DNA from 3 places in the Shewanella sp. SW1 genome. Region 2 is predicted to be linked to each of the others. Evidence: predicted binding sites of a transcription regulator. Region 2 holds the regulator's gene; each other region holds the start of a gene.
The links. Region 2 encodes sigma-54, which starts transcription at its own class of promoters, with help from an activator protein. Its sites were predicted from a motif close to GTTGGCACGNNNNTNGNNT; they were not measured.

Region 1: a site for sigma-54 is predicted at 4,284-4,302, ahead of L5M71_RS21125 (YggN family protein). Genes of this name have one in related genera too.
Region 3: a site for sigma-54 is predicted at 1,431-1,449, ahead of flgB (flagellar basal body rod protein FlgB). Genes of this name have one in related genera too.

What each region holds. Positions count from the first base shown of each region.
Region 1 is NZ_JAKKSG010000030.1:48,338-54,796, reverse strand. It holds gene L5M71_RS21155 (YceI family protein) at 1-496, shown strand, start outside; gene L5M71_RS21150 (oxidative damage protection protein) at 583-861, opposite strand; gene mutY (A/G-specific adenine glycosylase) at 864-1,970, opposite strand; gene trmB (tRNA (guanosine(46)-N7)-methyltransferase TrmB) at 2,171-2,887, shown strand; gene L5M71_RS21135 (YggL family protein) at 2,936-3,262, shown strand; gene glsB (glutaminase B) at 3,262-4,176, shown strand; gene L5M71_RS21125 (YggN family protein) at 4,359-5,180, shown strand; gene L5M71_RS21120 (LysR family transcriptional regulator) at 5,620-6,459, shown strand, end outside.
Region 2 is NZ_JAKKSG010000015.1:130,799-137,257, reverse strand. It holds gene mgtE (magnesium transporter) at 1-1,194, opposite strand, end outside; gene L5M71_RS14790 (HPr family phosphocarrier protein) at 1,451-1,726, opposite strand; gene rapZ (RNase adapter RapZ) at 1,713-2,567, opposite strand; gene ptsN (PTS IIA-like nitrogen regulatory protein PtsN) at 2,564-3,007, opposite strand; gene hpf (ribosome hibernation promoting factor) at 3,010-3,297, opposite strand; gene L5M71_RS14770 (RNA polymerase factor sigma-54) at 3,326-4,804, opposite strand; gene lptB (LPS export ABC transporter ATP-binding protein) at 4,912-5,643, opposite strand; gene lptA (lipopolysaccharide transport periplasmic protein LptA) at 5,640-6,194, opposite strand; gene lptC (LPS export ABC transporter periplasmic protein LptC) at 6,181-6,459, opposite strand, start outside.
Region 3 is NZ_JAKKSG010000037.1:6,847-13,305, reverse strand. It holds gene L5M71_RS22455 (chemotaxis protein CheV) at 1-397, shown strand, start outside; gene L5M71_RS22450 (CheR family methyltransferase) at 498-1,337, shown strand; gene flgB (flagellar basal body rod protein FlgB) at 1,481-1,882, shown strand; gene flgC (flagellar basal body rod protein FlgC) at 1,885-2,301, shown strand; gene flgD (flagellar hook assembly protein FlgD) at 2,326-3,096, shown strand; gene flgE (flagellar hook protein FlgE) at 3,179-4,561, shown strand; gene flgF (flagellar basal-body rod protein FlgF) at 4,734-5,477, shown strand; gene flgG (flagellar basal-body rod protein FlgG) at 5,488-6,276, shown strand; gene flgH (flagellar basal body L-ring protein FlgH) at 6,288-6,459, shown strand, end outside.

The DNA of each region.
Region 1 (6,459 bases), on a different contig from region 2:
TGATCATGAAGGCGCTCACGCTTCTATTACATTTAAAGTGAATCACTTAGGTTATAGCTATGTGGTGGGGCGTTTTAATGATTTTAGCGGCGATTTTAGCTACGATGCGGCTAAACCTACTGCGATGAAAGTGAATGTCACTGTGAATACATTAAGTGTCGATTCAAACCATGCTGAGCGTGACAAACATATTCGCGGTGAAGATTTCCTTAATACTGGCAAATTCGCTAAAGCGACCTTTGCATCTACTTCGGTGGAAGATAAAGGAAATGGCGATTTAGTGATTAACGGTAACTTAACTTTAAATGGTGTGACTAAACCCTTAGCGATCAAGGCCCATGCTGTGGGTGAAGGTCAGGATCCTTGGGGTGGCTACCGTGCCGGTTTTACGGGCACAACTACCTTTGCGATGAAAGATTTCGGTATCAAGATGGATTTAGGTCCAGCATCTAGCCATGTTGAGTTAGATCTGGTGGTTGAAGGCGTGCGTAAGTAACTCTTTATTCTGCCATTAGATAAACAAAAAGCGCCGAAAGGCGCTTTTTTGTAAGCTTTATACTTAGGGCCGACTAACTACCAGAATTAATCTTGGTCTTTTTCTGGTACAAAACCTTCAATTTCAACATCTTTACCTTCAAATAGGAAAGAGGTCATTTGTTCTTCAAGAAATTTACGATCATCAACATTCATCATGTTGAGTTTTTTCTCGTTGATCAGCATGGTTTGCTTTTTTTGCCATAGGCCCCAAGCTTCTTTGCTGATGTTATCAAAAATGCGCTTACCTAAATCACCTGGATACAGTTGAAAGTCTAGGCCGTCGGCTTCTTTATTTAAATATACGCAATTGACTGTACGCGCCATGATTATTCCTTACTGACTGCGGATTGAACGAGTGATCCCAAATTGGCTAGCACGCGCTCGGTGGCGGCGGCGAGTCCCACTTTGGAAGGATGACTTATGTTATACCAGAGAGACTGGTTTTGTTCCATGACAGCACCCACGCTCTGTTTATTGCTGAGGGTTTTATCGCCGTGAGTTTTATCTAAGTTAAGCATCATGGGCTGAATATCTAAATGAAAGTGGCTAAATGTGTGCCTAAAGCCAGTTAACCATTCGAGTTGCTGCGCAGCAAACCCTTGCTCTTCAAGATGAGTTTCAAGGGCGGCTTGGGTAGCGAATTCAGGGAAACACCAGAGCCCGCCCCAAATTCCCGCTGGCGGACGTTTAGCTAGAAAGACTTGGTTGTCTTGCATCATCACTAACATCCACGCCGCTTTGGTTGGTATGGTTTTTTTAGGCTTTTTGCCTGGGAAATCGGTTTGTCTGCCAATCAGTTGAGCTTTGCAATCAATCGCTACAGGGCAAGCGGCACAGTTAGGTTTGCTACGAGTGCAAATACTGGCGCCGATATCCATCATGGCTTGATTATATTTCTGAATATCTTGCTGCGGTGTGAAGGCATCTGTCAGTTGCCAAAGTTGCTCTTCAACCGTCTTTTGCCCTGGCCAACCTGCGATTGCCCCATGTCTTGCTAATACACGTTTTACGTTGCCATCGAGAATGGGGTGATGTTGCCCAAGTGACAATGACAATACTGCGCCTGCCGTCGAGCGGCCGATGCCGGGTAGGGCGAGCACTTGTTCAAAATGTGTTGGAAATAATCCCTGATAATCATCGCGGATTATTTTGGCTGCTTTATGCAGATTACGCGCCCTAGCGTAATAGCCAAGACCGGTCCAATGATGTAATACCTCATCGTCTGGCGCGTTAGCAAGTGCTAACACATCGGGGAAACGCGCCATAAATTTAAGATAATAGGGAATAACAGTCGCAACCTGAGTTTGTTGCAGCATAATTTCAGAAACCCATACGCGATATGGGGTTTTATCTTGCTGCCAAGGGAGGGTTTTACGACCGTGATTGTCGTACCAAGAGACGATACGTGTAGCGAAGGAGGCTGTAGATTTCATCGGCGCAGTGTAGCGGCAGTTATCTTCTTAGACAAGCGTCAAAGATAAGTTGGCAAGGGATCTAAAGCTAAAAATCGCTGCTAAATTCGCACTCTTAAATAATCTTGGTATACTTTCGCCCCATTAGTGCTTGCACTGTATGTTGAACTTTGGATAATGCCCTTCTTTTATGATGGTGTTGTCCACTAGACGAGGCAAAAATGAGCGAAGTCACTACCGCTGAATTTAATGAAGAAGGCAAGTATCTGCGCAAGATCAGAAGCTTTGTCCTGAGAGAAGGTCGCCTAACCAAAGGCCAAGCACACGCTATTGAAAGCCAGTGGCCAACAATGGGTTTAGATTACAGCCCAGTGCCATTAGTACTGAGCGACGTTTTTGGTCGTGAAGCCGATACTGTGCTGGAAATTGGCTTTGGCATGGGCGCCTCTTTAGTACAAATGGCTAAAGATGCACCAGAGCAAAATTTCATTGGTATTGAAGTACATAAACCGGGTGTAGGCTCTTGCCTCAGTGATGCAGCCATTGCTGGTGTGACTAATTTACGTGTGTATCATCACGATGCCATGGAAGTATTAGAACATGCGATTGCTGACGGTTCATTAGCCCGAGTGCAATTGTTCTTCCCAGATCCTTGGCATAAAAAACGTCACCATAAACGCCGCATCGTACAAGCTGAATTTGCCGAACTTATTCGTCGCAAGCTAAAAATTGGCGGTGTGTTCCATATGGCCACTGACTGGGAAGAGTACAGCGAGCATATGTTAGAGGTGATGCAAGCCGCTCCGGGTTATCAAAACCAGTCGGCCGACGGCAGTGTTGTGCCGCGTCCTGATCATCGTCCATTGACAAAGTTTGAAGCCCGCGGCCATAGACTGGGTCACGGTGTATGGGATCTGATGTTTGAGCGTATCGCTTAATCACGAACTCAATTTTAGCTAATTTTAAACACAAAAGGGAAAATCACTATGGCAACTAATCGTAGCCGTCGTTTACGTAAGAAAATGCGCGTTGATGAATTCCAAGAGTTAGGTTTCGATATGGCTTGGACTTTTGATGCATCAGTATCTGAAGCCGATATTGATGCAACTGTAGATAAATTCATCGATGAAGTGATCGAAACCCGTAAATTAGGTTTCCATGGCGGCGGCCACATCGAATGGGAAGGCATTATCGCCACCCAAACGATTGGTAAATGTACCGAAGAAGATATTGCTGCAGTTAAGGCATTCTGGGCGACCCAAAAAGTGTCTCAGGTTGAAGTTAGCGAACTGTACGACATTTGGTGGGGTTAATGCCCGAGTTGGCATTACTTGAGGAAGTGGTCGAGAAAGTTCGACCCTTGCTCGGCCAAGGAAAGGTTGCAAATTATATCCCCGCACTGGCCAGCGTTGATGCTGGCAAATTAGGCATTGCCGTCACAACCGTTGATGGCGAAACCTTAGGTGCGGGCGATTACCTTGAGCCGTTTTCGATTCAAAGTATCTCCAAAGTTTTCAGCTTAACCTTAGCATTAACTTTATATGAAGAAGCCGAAATCTGGAGCCGTGTTGGCAAAGAACCTTCGGGCCATTCATTCAACTCTTTAGTACAAGTCGAGTTAGAACGTGGCAAGCCGCGCAACCCATTTATCAATGCTGGCGCGTTAGTGATTGCTGACTTATTGCAGAGTCGTTTAGGTGCACCTAAACACAGAATGCTTGAGTTAGTCAGGCAATTAAGCCAAAACGATAAAGTGTGTTTCGATAAACAAGTAGCAGATTCAGAATATCAGCATAGTGCGCGCAATGCGGCTATCGCTTATTTGATGAAGTCCTTTGGTAATTTTCAAGGTGATGTTGATACTGTGCTGCGCACCTATTTTCATTATTGCGCCTTGAAGATGAATTGTGCTGACTTGTCTAAGGCCATGTTGTATTTAGCTAATCGCGGCAAAAGTATCACAGGGACTGAGCTTATTTCTCAAGTGCAAACTCGGCAACTTAACGCTCTGTTGGCAACCTCGGGCTTATACGATGGTGCGGGTGAGTTTGCTTATCGTGTTGGTATGCCAGGTAAAAGTGGCGTCGGCGGCGGTATTATTGCCGTGATCCCTGGAGAACTGTCGATTTGTGTATGGTCGCCAGAACTCGATAATAATGGCAACTCACTTGCGGGCACTGCGATGCTTGAGCATCTAAGTCAGCGTCTCGGCCGTTCTATTTTCTAGCTTTACCTCACGTTTTTATTAGCACTATCAGACTAAATATTAGCGAATTTCGCTAATGACCTTTTAGTGCTAACTTTCAAAATTCAACATAATCAAATTGTTATAAAATTGGCACGTCTCATGCTATAAGCTATTCAGTAGTTTAGGTTTATCGAATTATTCAGATTAAAGGACGAACAAAAATGAAATTAAATAAGTTATTAACTGGATTTGCATTATCTGGCGTGATTTTAGGAGCATCTAGCGTACAGCTGGCGCAAGCACAAACAGAGCCAAAAATAGATGAGCGCTGTGAAGTCTCCTTAAATTATGACGTTATGGTCGAGCCTAAAAAATTGGTCATGAGCGAGAAGGGCACAGAAAAGTATCGTATCGAAGTTGACAAGTTATTTGTGGAAGGTAAGCAAGTTAACTTAACCGACAAGCAGAAAAAATTGGTTACTCAATATGCCGATGAAGTTTCGACTCAAGTGCCAGAAGTGATTGAACTGGTGAATGAGGCAGTATCTCTTGCTTCCAAAGCGGTTGGTATGGCCTTAACACCTTTAATGGGTGATGCCGCTGGTGCAAAATTTGATGAAATGATGGCTGGCGTTCAAAAACGGGTTGATTCAGTGGCTTATAAGAATGGTGATAGCTTCTATTTAGGGGCGACTGAAGACTCGATGCAAAGTACATTTAACGATGAATTCGAGCAGGAAATGGAACAAATTGTCCAGAATTCAATTGGCGCCATTATGATGAACTTAGGTGGCCAAATCATGTCTGGTGGCGGTGAGAATTTTGAAGCCAAGATGGATACCTTCTCCAAAAAAATGGACAATTTAGGCAAAGATATTGAGCAACAAATTGAGAGCCAATCTAAGGGATTAGAAACTAAGGCTGACCGTTTGTGCGACCGATTTGAAAATTTGTTAGTGCTTGAAAATCAATTGCGCCAAGAAGTGCCAGAACTAGCACCTTATGTGTTGACACAAAACTCAACCAAGGAACTGCGTGAATAGTACTTGTAAATAGTTCTTGCGAATCGCCCTTAGTTTTAACTGCAATAACTTCTATCTCCTTGTGCATGAGTCAAACTTGAATGCTACGCCCCTAGTCAATTTATCGACTAGGGGCTTTTTTATTGGCTACGGTTTAATCGTGGTGACAACCCTTATGGCTAAGTTGATGTGGCTTATAGGCTAGGCTTGCAGCGATTTAGTTCGGAATGTTACAGTCTAGAGACGAATATTTGGTATACTCTTAAAATATAATTAAAAGCTGGCATATCAGTCAGATATAACCCCCTACTTTAGTGGACTTTTTCGGTCTAAATCTCTGCGTTATATCATTTTGATGCGAGATATCAATGCTATGGTTATTTTTAAGCGATGATTACGCTAACCATAGCTGCTCACCGAAAGTTAATATCATTGTCGTAAACAGCTTAAGGCGACTTCCATGTTAGAACTGTTAGAACCTATTGCGATTTTTACTCATGTGGCCAGAGCAGGTAGTTTTAGTGCCGCCGCAAGAAGGCTTGGGATCTCTAAGTCTAAGGTCAGTACACAAGTCGCCGATCTTGAACATAGACTTGGTGTTCAATTAATTCAACGTACCACCCGCAGCTTAAGTCTGACTGAAGCAGGGCATTTGCTGTATCTGCAAGGTGAAGAACTGCTGCGTGACGCTGAACAAGCGATAGCCAGCGTGCATAACTTAAATGATGCGACCCGCGGCGTGCTTAAGGTGGGAATTTCCCAATCCTTTGGGGTGATGCATATCATTCCTGCGTTGCCATCTTTTATGGCAAAACACCCTGAGCTTGAGCTACAAGTGAGCTTACTGGACCATAAAGTGGATGTCGTGAGCGAAGGCTTAGACTTACTGTTAACTATGTCTGAGCAATTACCACTTGGCATGGTTGCTAGACCTCTGATGAAGTGCCAATTCCTGTTAGTTGCTTCGCCTGGCTATATTGCTCAACATGGCGAGCCAACTCGACCTGAGCAGCTAGTTGACCACAACTGTTTGGTCTATCAAGGCGAGTGGCACGAGCACAGCATGTGGCAATTTAAGAAGGGTGATGACTACTGTGAAATTGGCGTATCGGGTAATTTCAGGGTGGATAATGCGCCTGCATTAAAATCTGCTGCAATCAGTGGTCTTGGAGTTGTGTATCTTGCGAGTTATCTGATGGAGGATGAAATTGCCAAAGGGACATTAGTGCCTTTACTGAAGGATTGGCAATTGACTCACCATCTGCCATTGCAGGCGGTTTATCCCCGTCGTAAGCACTTA
Region 2 (6,459 bases):
GGCGCTACCAATTAATCCCGCAAGTGCCATATCATCCTTCCATAGCCACACGGCGACAAAGACTAAAATAGACCACATCAAGCCATTGAGAAAACCAATAGATAGCTCTTTACCGATAAGCCAGCGGGCGTTGCTTTGGCCGATATGTCCTAAAGCAATACCGCGGATCACGAGCGCTAAGGTCTGATTACCGGCAACACCGCCCATGCTAGGGACAATCGTCATTAGGATGGCGATAGTGGCAAATTGCTCAATAGTGCCTTCAAACATATTGCTGACCGACGATGCGAGCAGGGCGGCGAATAAGTTTATGGTGAGCCAGAGCGAGCGACGTAGGGTACTTTTTAGTACAGGACCAAAGGTATCTTCATCTCCATCCATCCCCGCCATACCCATCATGGAATGTTCAGCATCTTCGCGGATAACATCGACTACGTCATCGATTGTGATACGCCCGAGCAGCTTACCATCACTGTCGACGACAGGTGCCGATACCCAGTCATTGCGTTCGAATTTCTGCGCGACTTCGCTGTCGGACATGCTCACAGGAATACTTTGAATATTGGGATCCATGATATTGCGAATTGTGGTGCTTGGCGCGCAAGTCAGCAGATCTGCCAGCCTAACACCGCCAAGGACTTTGTCCTGTTTGTCGACCACATATAAGGTATCTGTGGTATCGGGTAGGTTGCCCCTTTGCCGAAGATAGCGCAGCACCACATCGATATTCACATCGGGTCTTAAGGTGACTGTATCTGTGTTCATCAAGCTGCCGGCGGTCTCATCTGGATAAGATAGGGCTTGTTCTACCCTCAGGCGATTTTGTTCCGTCATCGACTGCAGCACTTGTTTGTAAACTGCGTCGGGTAGACTTCGCAGAATATAGGCGAGATCGTCGGTGTCCATGCTTGCTGTCGCTTTCGCGACTCGCTCAGGGCTCATGCTGCGGATAAGTGGGTCTTTGAGTTCTTCACTCAACTCATCGAGTATGTCGCCTATTTGTTCCTGATCGATGAGCTGCCACAATACTTGTCTGGCACTTGGCGGTGATGATTCTAAGATCAGCGCGATATCTGAGGCGGCCATTTTTTGCAGCATATTACGCACGTGTACGAACATGCCGCTGCTAAGCGCTTGGTTTAACTGGTCAAGACTATGTCCGGTGTGATCGTTTTCTGCATTATCTACGGGCATTTGTCCTCCATTGTGCGGCAAATTGGTTTGAGATCTTAGTGTTGGGCTAGGATTTAGCGGTGACTAAGCGTCAGTCGATGACATAGATTAAGACGGCTAAGGTAAGGTTAAGGCCAGCGCCAGCGCAATGACCGCTAGTGTAATCGCCAGTGGCTTGTATCGTCGAGCGACAAATGTTTTGCCATGTGTGAATGGCAAGTTTTTTAAACTAGACATGAAGTGAAACTAACGATGAAGTGCTTAGTGTGAAGTGAAACTAACAGGCTTCGTCAAACTTAGCGTCGATTAAGGCACAAATGGCATCGAGAGCCGGCTCTGCATCTGGGCCTTCGGCGATCAGCTTAATGGTTTTACCCATACCAGTTTCAAGCATCAGTAAGCCAAGTACACTGGCGGCCGATGCTTGTTTATCGCCTTGGATTAAGGTGATGGTCGCATCAAACTCGGAAGCCAGTACCACCAACTTAGTGGCGGCACGGGCATGTAAACCGAGCTTATTACAGATGGTTATCTGACGCTCAAGCTTTGGCATTATTGAGCTCTCGATGACGGGCATAAACTTTATGTTTACCGTTACTAAAGCGTTTTGCCAATTGCTCTGCGACGTAAACCGATCTGTGCTGTCCACCTGTGCAGCCAATGGCCACAGTTAAATAACTGCGATTGTTACGCTCGAGGTGCGGCAGCCAAGTCTCCAGTAAATTTTCGATTTGCCAGATGAACTTATTGACCAGTGGTTGGCGATTTAAGAACTCAGCTACGGGTTCATCTAAACCAGTCAATGGTCGCAGTGCCAACTCCCAGTGGGGATTGGGCAGGAAGCGCACATCGAACATAAAGTCGGCTTCGGTGGGCATTCCGTGCTTAAAGCCAAAGGACTCGAAGTTGATCACGAGTTCTTTATCGACACTACCAAGGAGAATTTGTCTGACTTGGTCGCTTAAATCATAGATATTCAAATTCGACGTATCTATGTAGTGATCGACCAGTTTTGACATAGGCTCGAGCAGTTTTCCCTCCAGCTTTATCGCTTCTTGCAAAGAGACTCGGCTCTTCGACAAAGGATGCAAACGGCGGGTTTCGCTGTAACGCTTGAGCAGAATTTTATCGCTGGAGTTAAGGAAGAAGCTCGTTAACTCAGTATCTGGAGGTAGGCTAGCGAGTTGTTTCACTAAGACCTTATCCTGCTCAGGCATGTTACGCACGTCGACACTGATGGCGACGAGATCGTTACTGCCTTTGAGTTGCTCAAGCAAACTGCCAATCAATGGCAAGGGAAGGTTATCGACACAATAATAGCCGAGATCTTCGAGTACCCTAAGGGCGACAGATTTGCCTGAGCCTGAGCGGCCCGACACTATGACCAGTTTCATCCAGTGATTACCTGATAGAGTTCCGTTTCATCATGCGTCTTGCGTAATTGCTTTAATATTTGCTTGTCGCTCAGCTTTTCGGCCATGCAAGACAAGGTACTTAAGTGCTGCTGACATTGGTCTGCAGGCACCAGTAGTGCAAATAAAATATCAACAGGTTGCTTATCGATAGCATCAAATGCTATCGGCTCTTCACACTTAATTAGTATGGCAATGGGCTGATCTATATCGGCTAGTCGACCATGTGGAATGGCGATGCCGTTACCTATACCTGTGCTCCCCATCTTTTCGCGCGCCACTAGGCTTTCGAATATCTCTTGAGATGAGAGGGTCGGGTACTGGGCAGCGACTAAGTCGCTGATGAGTTCCAGTACCTTTTTCTTGCTGCCCGGAGTGGCGCAGGTAGTGCACTCCGGCCGCAGTATGGTACAAAGTTCCATTATTAGTGTTTTGTTAACTTCTCTTTGTGTTTAATAACCTGACGGTCAAGCTTGTCAATCAGGGCGTCTATAGCGGCATACATGTCAGCATGCTCTGAAGTAGCAAAAACTTCACCACCTATGAGGTTTATTCTCGCTTCAGCAATTTGTTGCATTTTCTCAACATTGAGCACAACGTGCACATTATTGATCTGTTCGAAATGGCGTTCAAGTTTTGAAAACTTTTCTTCTACATATGCACGTAACGATTCGGTAATTTCGACATGGTGTCCACTTAGGTTTATTTGCATAGAAACGTCCTCCGATATCCACTGTAGGTTATAAACTTTTACGCTGATTAGAAGGTGGAATAAGCATAGCCTCTCGGTACTTCGCAATGGTTCTGCGGGCTACGTTGATCCCTTGTTCTGCCAGAAGTTGTGCCATCTTGCTATCGCTTAATGGTTTTTTCTGGTTTTCCGCTGCCACCAGTTTCTTTATAAAGGCTCTGATTGCTGTGGATGAGCACTCACCACCATCGTCAGTACCGACGTGGCTAGAGAAGAAGTATTTTAGTTCAAAAAGTCCCTTAGGGGTATGCATGTATTTTTGAGTTGTGACCCGTGAGATGGTGGACTCATGCATTTCTACCGCTTCGGCAATATCGTTAAGCACCATAGGCTTCATGGCTTCTTCACCGTACTCAAAGAAACCTTGCTGATATTGCACTATGCAATTAGCAACTTTAAGCAAAGTGTCGTTACGGCTTTCTAGACTCTTAATAAACCATTTAGCCTCTTGCAGATGGCCGCGAATAAATTGGCTATCGGCTTGGTTTTTTGTGCTGCGTGCCATAGAAGCATAATGTTGATTTACATTGATTTTGGGCATGCAGTCAGGATTAAGCTCAACGACCCAGCGGCCATTTTTCTTCGACACAGACACATCTGGGATAACGTATTCGTCATTATTGGGCGTGATCAACAAACCTGGGCGAGGATTGAGGGTTTGGATGAGTGCTATACCATCCCTTAATTCATCCTCTTTTAATTTAGTCTTACGCATCAATAACCTAAAGTCTCGGGCGGCGATCAGATCTAAATGATCTTTGATCAGCATACGGGCGTTTTCTAGGTTGGGAGTATCAGCGGCGAAATGCGACAGTTGGATCAACAGGCATTCACTTAAATCGCGGGCGGCAACGCCTATGGGATCAAAATGCTGAATACGCTTGAGTACGGCTTCGACTTCGTCAAGCTCAACTTCAGGATTGCCCATGGCTTCGAGAATTTCTTCAGTGCTTTGGGTGAGATAGCCCTGATCGTCGATGGCATCAATAATGGCGGTGGCAATGGCTAAATCGGTTTCAGAAAACGGCGTGAGGTTTTTTTGCCATTCTAAGTGTTCGTACAAACCTTCACTGGTCTCGCCTTGGAAGGGCATATCGTCTTCACGACTGCCGCCGGGGCCTGAGTTTGGGGAGGCGGTAAACACTTCATCCCATGTGGTGTCCATGGGGAGCTCATCGGGCATGGATTCTTTGGTTAGCGACTCTGCCGTGTCTATGGTGGAGCTGTCTTTTTCTGGTGGCAGAGTGCTAGATTCACTGAAATCCGTATCGGATAGCGTTTGGTTTACAGGGGTTTTAGTGGCGTCGAATTGATCCTCTTCCAGCTCGAGAAGGGGATTAGAATCTAATGCTTGCTGGATCTCTTGCTGCAGTTCTAATGACGACAGTTGCAACAGACGTATGGCCTGTTGTAATTGTGGCGTCATGGTTAACTGTTGACCCAGTTTGAGCTGGAGTGACGCTTTCATGTTACCGCTGATCCCTACGTTATTATTGTTGGATGAGGTCGCTTATTATTATCTTGAGTGAAGCCCAATGGCGGTATAAATTGCCTCCATTGGCTTCGCTCGATTAACTATAGCCTGAATTGTTCACCTAAGTACACTGCCCTAACTTGCTGATTGTCTAAGATCTCTGCTGGAGTTCCTTCGGCAATAAGGTTTCCGTGACTCACAATATAAGCATGTTCACATACATCTAATGTCTCGCGGACATTATGGTCTGTGATCAGTACGCCAAGGCCGCGACTTTTGAGTTGTTCGATAATCTTCTTGATGTCGATAACCGAAATAGGATCGACGCCGGCAAACGGTTCATCGAGCAAAATGAACTTAGGATTAGCGGCTAAAGCCCGCGCAATTTCGACGCGGCGACGTTCGCCACCCGACAATGACATGCCTTGGCTGTCACGGATGTGGGTGATATGAAACTCTTCGAGCAGATGTTCTAGTTCTTCTTCTCGTTCTTCGTTTTTAAGTTCTTTACGAGTTTGCAGTACGGCCATGATGTTGTCATGAACAGTTAGCTTACGAAAGATACTGGCTTCTTGCGGTAAGTAACCTATGCCTTTGCGGGCACGCAGATGCATAGGATCTGCGGTTAAATCATCATCGTCGATAAAGATATGTCCCTTATCGCTCTTCACTAGCCCGACAACCATGTAAAATGTCGTGGTTTTACCTGCACCGTTTGGACCGAGTAGGCCAACGACTTGACCGGTTTTTACCGTCAGACTGACGTCTTTAACCACTTGGCGACTCTTGTAACTTTTCGCCAGATTTTGTGCTCTTAAGGTGATTTGGGTCATTTAGAGTCCTGCTTTTTTACAGGTTTATCCGCCGGAGCGTCTGATTTAGCATCATCTTGATAGTTTTCAGGCTGAATAATAGTGATCACGCGATCGTCACCACTGCCAGTACTCTCGGCCATCAATTTCTGTTGAATCATGTTATAGCGGATTAAATTGCCTGTAACTTGGCTACCTGCTTGATCTAATGACGCCATACCTTTCAGTGTTAAGGTGCGGCTCGCCATATCGTAACGAATTTCTTTCGCGCTCGCCGATGCAGGACGGCCATCGTCTAATATTTGGCTATACGTAGCAGGGTTGCCTGTGGCGACCAAAGTTTTGCTATTTTCACCTTCAGCGGAAAATGCACGCAGTTCATTTGCTTGGATTTTTATTGAGCCTTGGGTAACTTCCACTGGACCAAAGAAGATGATCTGGTTGTTTTTGATATCCGCAGTTTGGCTCACAGCTTTAATTTTGACTTCTTGCTTTAAGTCGCCGACTTTCGCGAAAGCACTCATGCTCATAATTAGCATTAGGCTGGCAAGTAATACGTTATTTTGCTTCATATGTTCCTACTACCTGACTGGTCAATTGCACTTCTTGCGCGTTGAGGTCGGCATAAAGGCCTTGGCCTTGAATATTAAAATCTTTCCCTGTGACGTAAATGGTACGGTCAGAGGTCATTATCATAGTGTTGAGATCGAGTTCCAGATAACTGGTGGACAAGGTCTGAATCGGTTCTTCTGGGCTAATGGCATCGATAATAACATTATTTTCTAATACAACCTTGCCAGTTTCCTTGTTTAGCTTGCCCTGATCTGCCCTGAGCTG
Region 3 (6,459 bases), on a different contig from region 2:
AACTCAGCATTACCATATTATGGTTATTGATGATTCTGCCGTGGCGCGTAAGCAAATTATTCGTTCACTTGAGTCATTGAATTTACAAATTGATACCGCAAAAGATGGTCGCGAAGCATTAGACAAGCTTAAAGAGATCGCCAAAGAGATGGATAATGTGGCCGATGAGATCCCCCTCATAATCTCTGATATTGAGATGCCTGAAATGGATGGCTACACCTTGACCGCTGAAATCCGAGATGATCCTAAGCTTAAGCATATTAAAGTGGTACTGCATACTTCGTTAAGTGGTGTATTCAATCAGGCAATGGTTCAAAAAGTGGGTGCTAATGACTTTATCGCTAAGTTTAATCCTGACGAACTGGCCGCTGCTGTGAATAAGCATTTAAGTTTGTAATTGCTGTAGGTTAGTACCTAGATACGCTTTACGCTATAATCTCGACTTTATAACATGATGGTTTCGCACTGATTTTGGTGCTTGCTATAGGATTTAGGATGTGAATGTGCCAAATAAATCACTCGCTGAGGCTGAATATAATCAATTTAGGTTGTTCTTAGAGCAACACAGCGGCATCGTACTGGGTGAAAATAAGCAATATCTTGTGCGCAGTCGTCTTGCTCCTTTGATGGGCAAATATAACCTGCCATCCTTATCTGATGTGGTTAAGCATTCGATGAAGCCTACTGAGCGTGCGCTCAGAGCTGAAGTGATCGATGCTATGACGACCAATGAAACCCTTTGGTTCCGTGATCGTTATCCATTTGAGTTGTTGAATAATGTCCTACTACCTGAATACAGTCGTCTGGGGCGTCCGCTTAAAATTTGGTCTGCGGCTTGCTCGTCAGGCCAAGAGCCATACTCATTGGCTATGACTATTCTTGAGTATCAACAGAAGAAGCCTGGTGCCTTGGCTGGTAGTGCTTCTATTCAAGCAACGGATTTATCTCCTTCCATGTTGGAACGTTGCAAAAATGCCGAGTACGATAGTTTGGCATTAGCGCGTGGTTTATCTGAAGAACGTAAGCGTCAGTTTTTTGATGCATTACCTTCTGGCAATATGAAGTTAAAGGATAATGTGAAGCGGTTGGTGAACTTTAGAGCGCATAATTTGCTTGAGAGTTATAGTCTGCTTGGCAAGTTCGACATTATCTTTTGCCGCAATGTGCTGATTTATTTTGCACCAGAGGCAAAGGCAAAAATTTTGCGGCAATTCGCTGCCGCTCTCAATCCCAAAGGGATTTTATTTCTCGGTGCATCAGAATCTATCGCTGGTTTAACGGACGAGTTTGATATGGTTCGTTGTAACCCTGGCATTTATTACCAGAAAAAGACTTAACTCAGCCGCTCTAAAGAAGATTACCGACAATTGTCGGTAATTTTTTACCCATCACTTGCTCATCCTTGTTGTTATTCTCAAAATTTTCCTGATGTTGGCACATGAATTGCTTTATTTTCGTGAGAACACGAGGAGGCAATTTTATGGCGATCAATTTTGATAATGCACTGGGTGTGCATCAATACACTCTCGGTATTAGAGCGCAGCGGGCTGAAGTTATTTCAAGCAATATCGCTAACGCAGATACGCCACATTACAAAGCCCGCGATGTTGATTTTTCTGCGGCAATGCAGGCCGCTCGAGGCCAACAGCAGCGAAATAGTCTTGAAATGCAAGAGCCAGATAAGCATTTTGGGCTTGCGGAGTTGACTGGGCAATTTGTTAAGTTCCGTGTGCCGAATCAACCCGATACCGGTGATGGTAATACTGTTGATATCCAACAGGAACAATCGGCATTCATGCAAAATGCACTTGAATATCAAATGTCGCTAGGTTTTTTAGATAGTAAGTTTAGTGGCATGAAGAAAGCGTTGAGAGGGGATTAATCATGAGTTTATTTAGCATATTTGATGTTGCTGGCTCGGGAATGTCTGCTCAATCGGTCAGGCTAAACACCACCGCGAGCAACATAGCTAACGCGGATTCCGTCTCGAGTAGTGTAGATAAGACCTATCGTTCTCGTCATCCCATTTTTGAAGCCGAAATGGCTAAGGCCCAAAGTCAGCAACAAGCTTCTCAAGGCGTTGCAGTAAAAGGCATTGTAGAAAGTGATAAACCACTACTGAAAGAATATTCGCCCGATCATCCAATGGCGGATGCGGATGGCTTTATTTATAAACCGAATGTTAATGTCATGGAAGAAATGGCAGATATGATTTCTGCTTCGCGCTCATATCAAATGAATGTTCAAGTCGCTGAAGCAGCTAAGTCTATGCTGCAACAAACACTTGGGATGGGTAAATAACATGTGTTACTTAGGAGGTAAGCTGTGAGCCTCATTAATCAAATTAACCAAGCGTCGGCGCAGACGGCTCAAAATAAGAGTCAGTCAAATGCCGTTACGACGAATTCATCAACCAGCTCAACGGGTAATCCGTTTCTTGACGGTATCCGTCTGCCAAAAGATTCGATAGTACCGGAAGCGAAAAGCCAGCAGTTAACTCAAGATGACTTTTTCTCGTTATTAAGCCAACAGCTATCGATGCAAGATCCCTTTAAGCCCGTTGACAACGACCAAATGATTGCGCAGATGGCATCATTCTCGACGGTTGATGGTATTACTAAGTTGAATAAGGAAATCGTTAATTTAAACGGTGTTATGACATCAAGCCAAGCATTACAGGCATCAGGACTTGTTGGTCGCAAGGTGTTGATCCCAACTGATACAGGTAACATTTCAGCTGAAAGCCCAACAATAAAAGGTGTGATTAGCACGCCAGCTAAAATGCCTGAAATTACTGTACGTGTTGAGGATGAGAAAGGCCAAGTTGTGACCACCTTTAAAGTTGATGGCAGTAAGGGGGGCAATGTCGATGTTAACTGGGATGGCCTCGATAAAGATGGAAACCCTGTAACCGCAGGTAACTATACGATCAAGGCGAGTGGTTTAGTGGATGGGAAATCCCAAGAATTGCCAGTCTCGACCTATGCTCATGTGACCAGCGTTTCTCTCGGTACGGCCAGTACTGGCGCGATTCTTAACTTGAGAGGCGGTATGGGCATCAAGTTAACCGATGTGTTAGCTGTGTCTGAAACCTAAGTTTGCATAAAAGAATTTTTGCAGTATCCGAATTGGGCGTAAGTCGCTCATAAATGAATTGAGTCAAGTGTAGAGGTGAATTATGTCGTTTAACATTGCATTGAGTGGCATTTCTGCCGCGCAAAAAGATTTAAACACTACGGCGAATAACATTGCTAATGCGAACACCATTGGCTTTAAAGAGTCCCGTGCTGAATTTGCGGATGTTTACGCTAATTCTATTTTTTCAAATGCTAAAACTGCTGTCGGTGGTGGTGTTGCTACGAGTCAAGTGGCACAGCAATTCCATCAAGGTAGCTTACAGCTAACGAATAACTCCCTCGACTTGGCAATCAAAGGTGGTGGTTTCTTTGTAACGTCCTCTGAATTAGGAACATTAGATCACGCATTCACCCGTGCAGGCGCTTTTAAAGTAGATTCTAATAATTACATGGTGGATTCGGCTGGTAATTATTTACAGACTTTCCCTGTAGATAAAGATGGCAACTCAACATCTGTGAGTTTAACCACGGCTAAGCCTGTACAAATTCCCGATACTGCAGGTAGTCCTGTAAAGACTGAGAATGTTACTTTACAAATGAACTTGAATGCTAAAGCTGAAGCTCTGGATCCTGCTTTATTTGATCCCGCCGATCCAAAAACTTATAACAATGTCACTTCAATGACTATTTATGACTCACTCGGTGAGGGCCACATCATGACGACGTACTTTGTGAAGCCTAAAGACGGTGCATATAATGGTGAGAGCAATTGGGTTGCTTATTATGCTATTGATAATAAACCTGTAGATTTGAATGGCCCAGCTGGTAAATACGATGTAGATACTGATGGTGACGGTAGTCCAGATGTGCCAACGGTTGCGGGCGGTGGTGGTGTTTCAGCGCAAACTGCTGGTGGCTGGACGGGGGCGGTGCTGAAGTTTAACTCAGTTGGGGCCTATATTGACAGTAATCCTGCAGTTATTACCACGGAGCCACTTGGTAATAAACCAGCTGGTGTATTAGGTGCTGGAGCTGATGGTACTCAATCATTAACAGTGAAGTTTAATGCGCCAACGCAATATGCAGATCCTTTTGCTGCGACTGAATTGAAACAAGATGGTACGACTGTTGGTCGTTTAACTAACGTTGAAATTGGTGCTGATGGCCTAATTACAGCAAGCTATTCTAACGGTTCGACCGTTGCTTTAGCACGGGTTGCTTTAGTTCGTTTTGCTAACGAACAAGGTTTAACGCAAGTGGGTAATACGTCGTGGAAAGCCAGTTTAGCTTCAGGTCCTGCGTTAGCGGGTGAGGCCAATAGTGGAACTTTTGGTAGTCTCAGTTCATCGGCGTTAGAGCAATCGAACATCGATTTAACGACTGAACTGGTCGATTTAATTTCGGCGCAGCGTAACTTCCAAGCGAACTCCCGTACGCTTGAAGTAAATAACACGCTGCAACAAACCGTATTACAAATCCGCTAATCATTACTTTATTTAACTAAGTGTTGCCGCCAGTGGCAACACTTAGCCTTTATCCTGCTGTCAACTCACTTCATTTCCTTATTCTTCAAATTTATCAGTAAATTAAAATCAATTTTTATTGGCACGATGCTTGCTTTGATATCGTCATGTAGAAAATTTGACGGAGCAGTCTGTGGACAAATTCCTTTATGTCGCCATGAGTGGCGCTAAGCAAAATATGAATGAGCTGGCACTCCGTGCGAACAACTTAGCCAATGCTAATACCGATGGTTTTAAATCAGATATGGCGCAGGCCAGATCGATGCAAGCCTTCGGTGAAGGGTTGCCTTCAAGGGTGTTTGCGATGACAGAATCTCCGTCAGCTAATTTTCGCTCTGGTCCGATAAAAACCACTGGACGGGATCTCGATGTTGCCATTAAAGGCGATGGTTGGTTTGCCGTTCAGGCGAAAGATGGCAGTGAAGCTTATACCCGTTCCGGTAGTCTCAGTTTCGATGCGACGGGCATGTTGTATAACGACAGAGGCAATCCCGTGATGGGGGATGCTGGCCCGATAGTGCTGCCATTACCTATTGATAAAGTGTCAATTTCACAGGATGGCATAGTGTCTGTTCGCCCTCAAGGGGCGACTGCTGAAGTGATAGAAGAAGTGGCGAGATTGAAGTTAGTTAATCCCGGCAATGCGCAGATGATGCGTGGTGAAGATGGATTATTTCGACAAATGTCAGGTGAAGCAGCACCAGCTGACCCTTTCGTCGCAGTTGAAAGTGGTGCCGTAGAGGGCAGTAACGTTAACCCTGTTGATGAAATGGTGTCTTTGATTGATCTTCAGCGGCAGTTTGAATTGCAAGTCAAGATGATGAAAACCGCGGAAGAGAATGATCGCGCTTCATCTTCATTAATGCGTATTAGTTAGGAGATAGATTATGCATCCGGCGTTATGGATTAGTAAAACTGGCTTAGACGCACAGCAAACTGATATTTCGGTGATTTCAAACAACGTAGCGAACGCTAGCACTGTGGGCTACAAAAAAAGCCGCGCAGTATTTGAAGATTTACTCTATCAAACAGTTAACCAAGCGGGTGGTGTTAGTGCTTCTAACACTAAGTTACCCAACGGATTAAACATAGGTGCGGGTACGAAAGTCGTCGCGACTCAAAAAATGTTTACTCAGGGTAACATGCTGACGACGGATAACTCACTGGATCTCATGATTGAAGGTCCTGGATTTTTTGAAATCCAGCTCCCTGATGGAACCACTGCTTATACTCGAAATGGTCAGTTTACCTTAGACGATACGGGTCAGATTGTGACGCCAGGTTCTGGCTATTTGCTACAACCCGCGATCACTATTCCTGATAATGCGACCAGTATTACCGTTTCCGCGGAGGGTGAAGTTTCAGTAAAAACGCCGGGTACCGCTGAGAACCAAGTCGTGGGTCAGTTGACTATGACGGATTTTATTAATCCATCGGGTTTAGATCCTATGGGACAAAACTTATATACGGAAACTGGTGCCAGTGGTACGCCTATTCAAGGTACCGCTTCGTTAGATGGCATGGGTGCAATTCGTCAAGGCGCCTTAGAAACCTCTAACGTGAACGTGACCGAGGAACTGGTGAACCTTATCGAAAGTCAGCGCATTTACGAGATGAACTCCAAAGTGATTTCAGCGGTAGATCAGATGCTGTCTTATGTGACTCAGAATTTATAGAGGCAAACATCATGGCTAGATATCTTGTGTTGGCCGTCGCGTTATTGCTTGCAGCTTGTAGCTCGACGCAAAAGAAACCCCTTGCGGATGATCCCTTTTACGCGCCGGTCTACCCAGAGGCGCCGCCGACAAAAATTGCCGCAACTGGCTCTATTTATCAAGACAGCCAAGCATCTAGCTTGT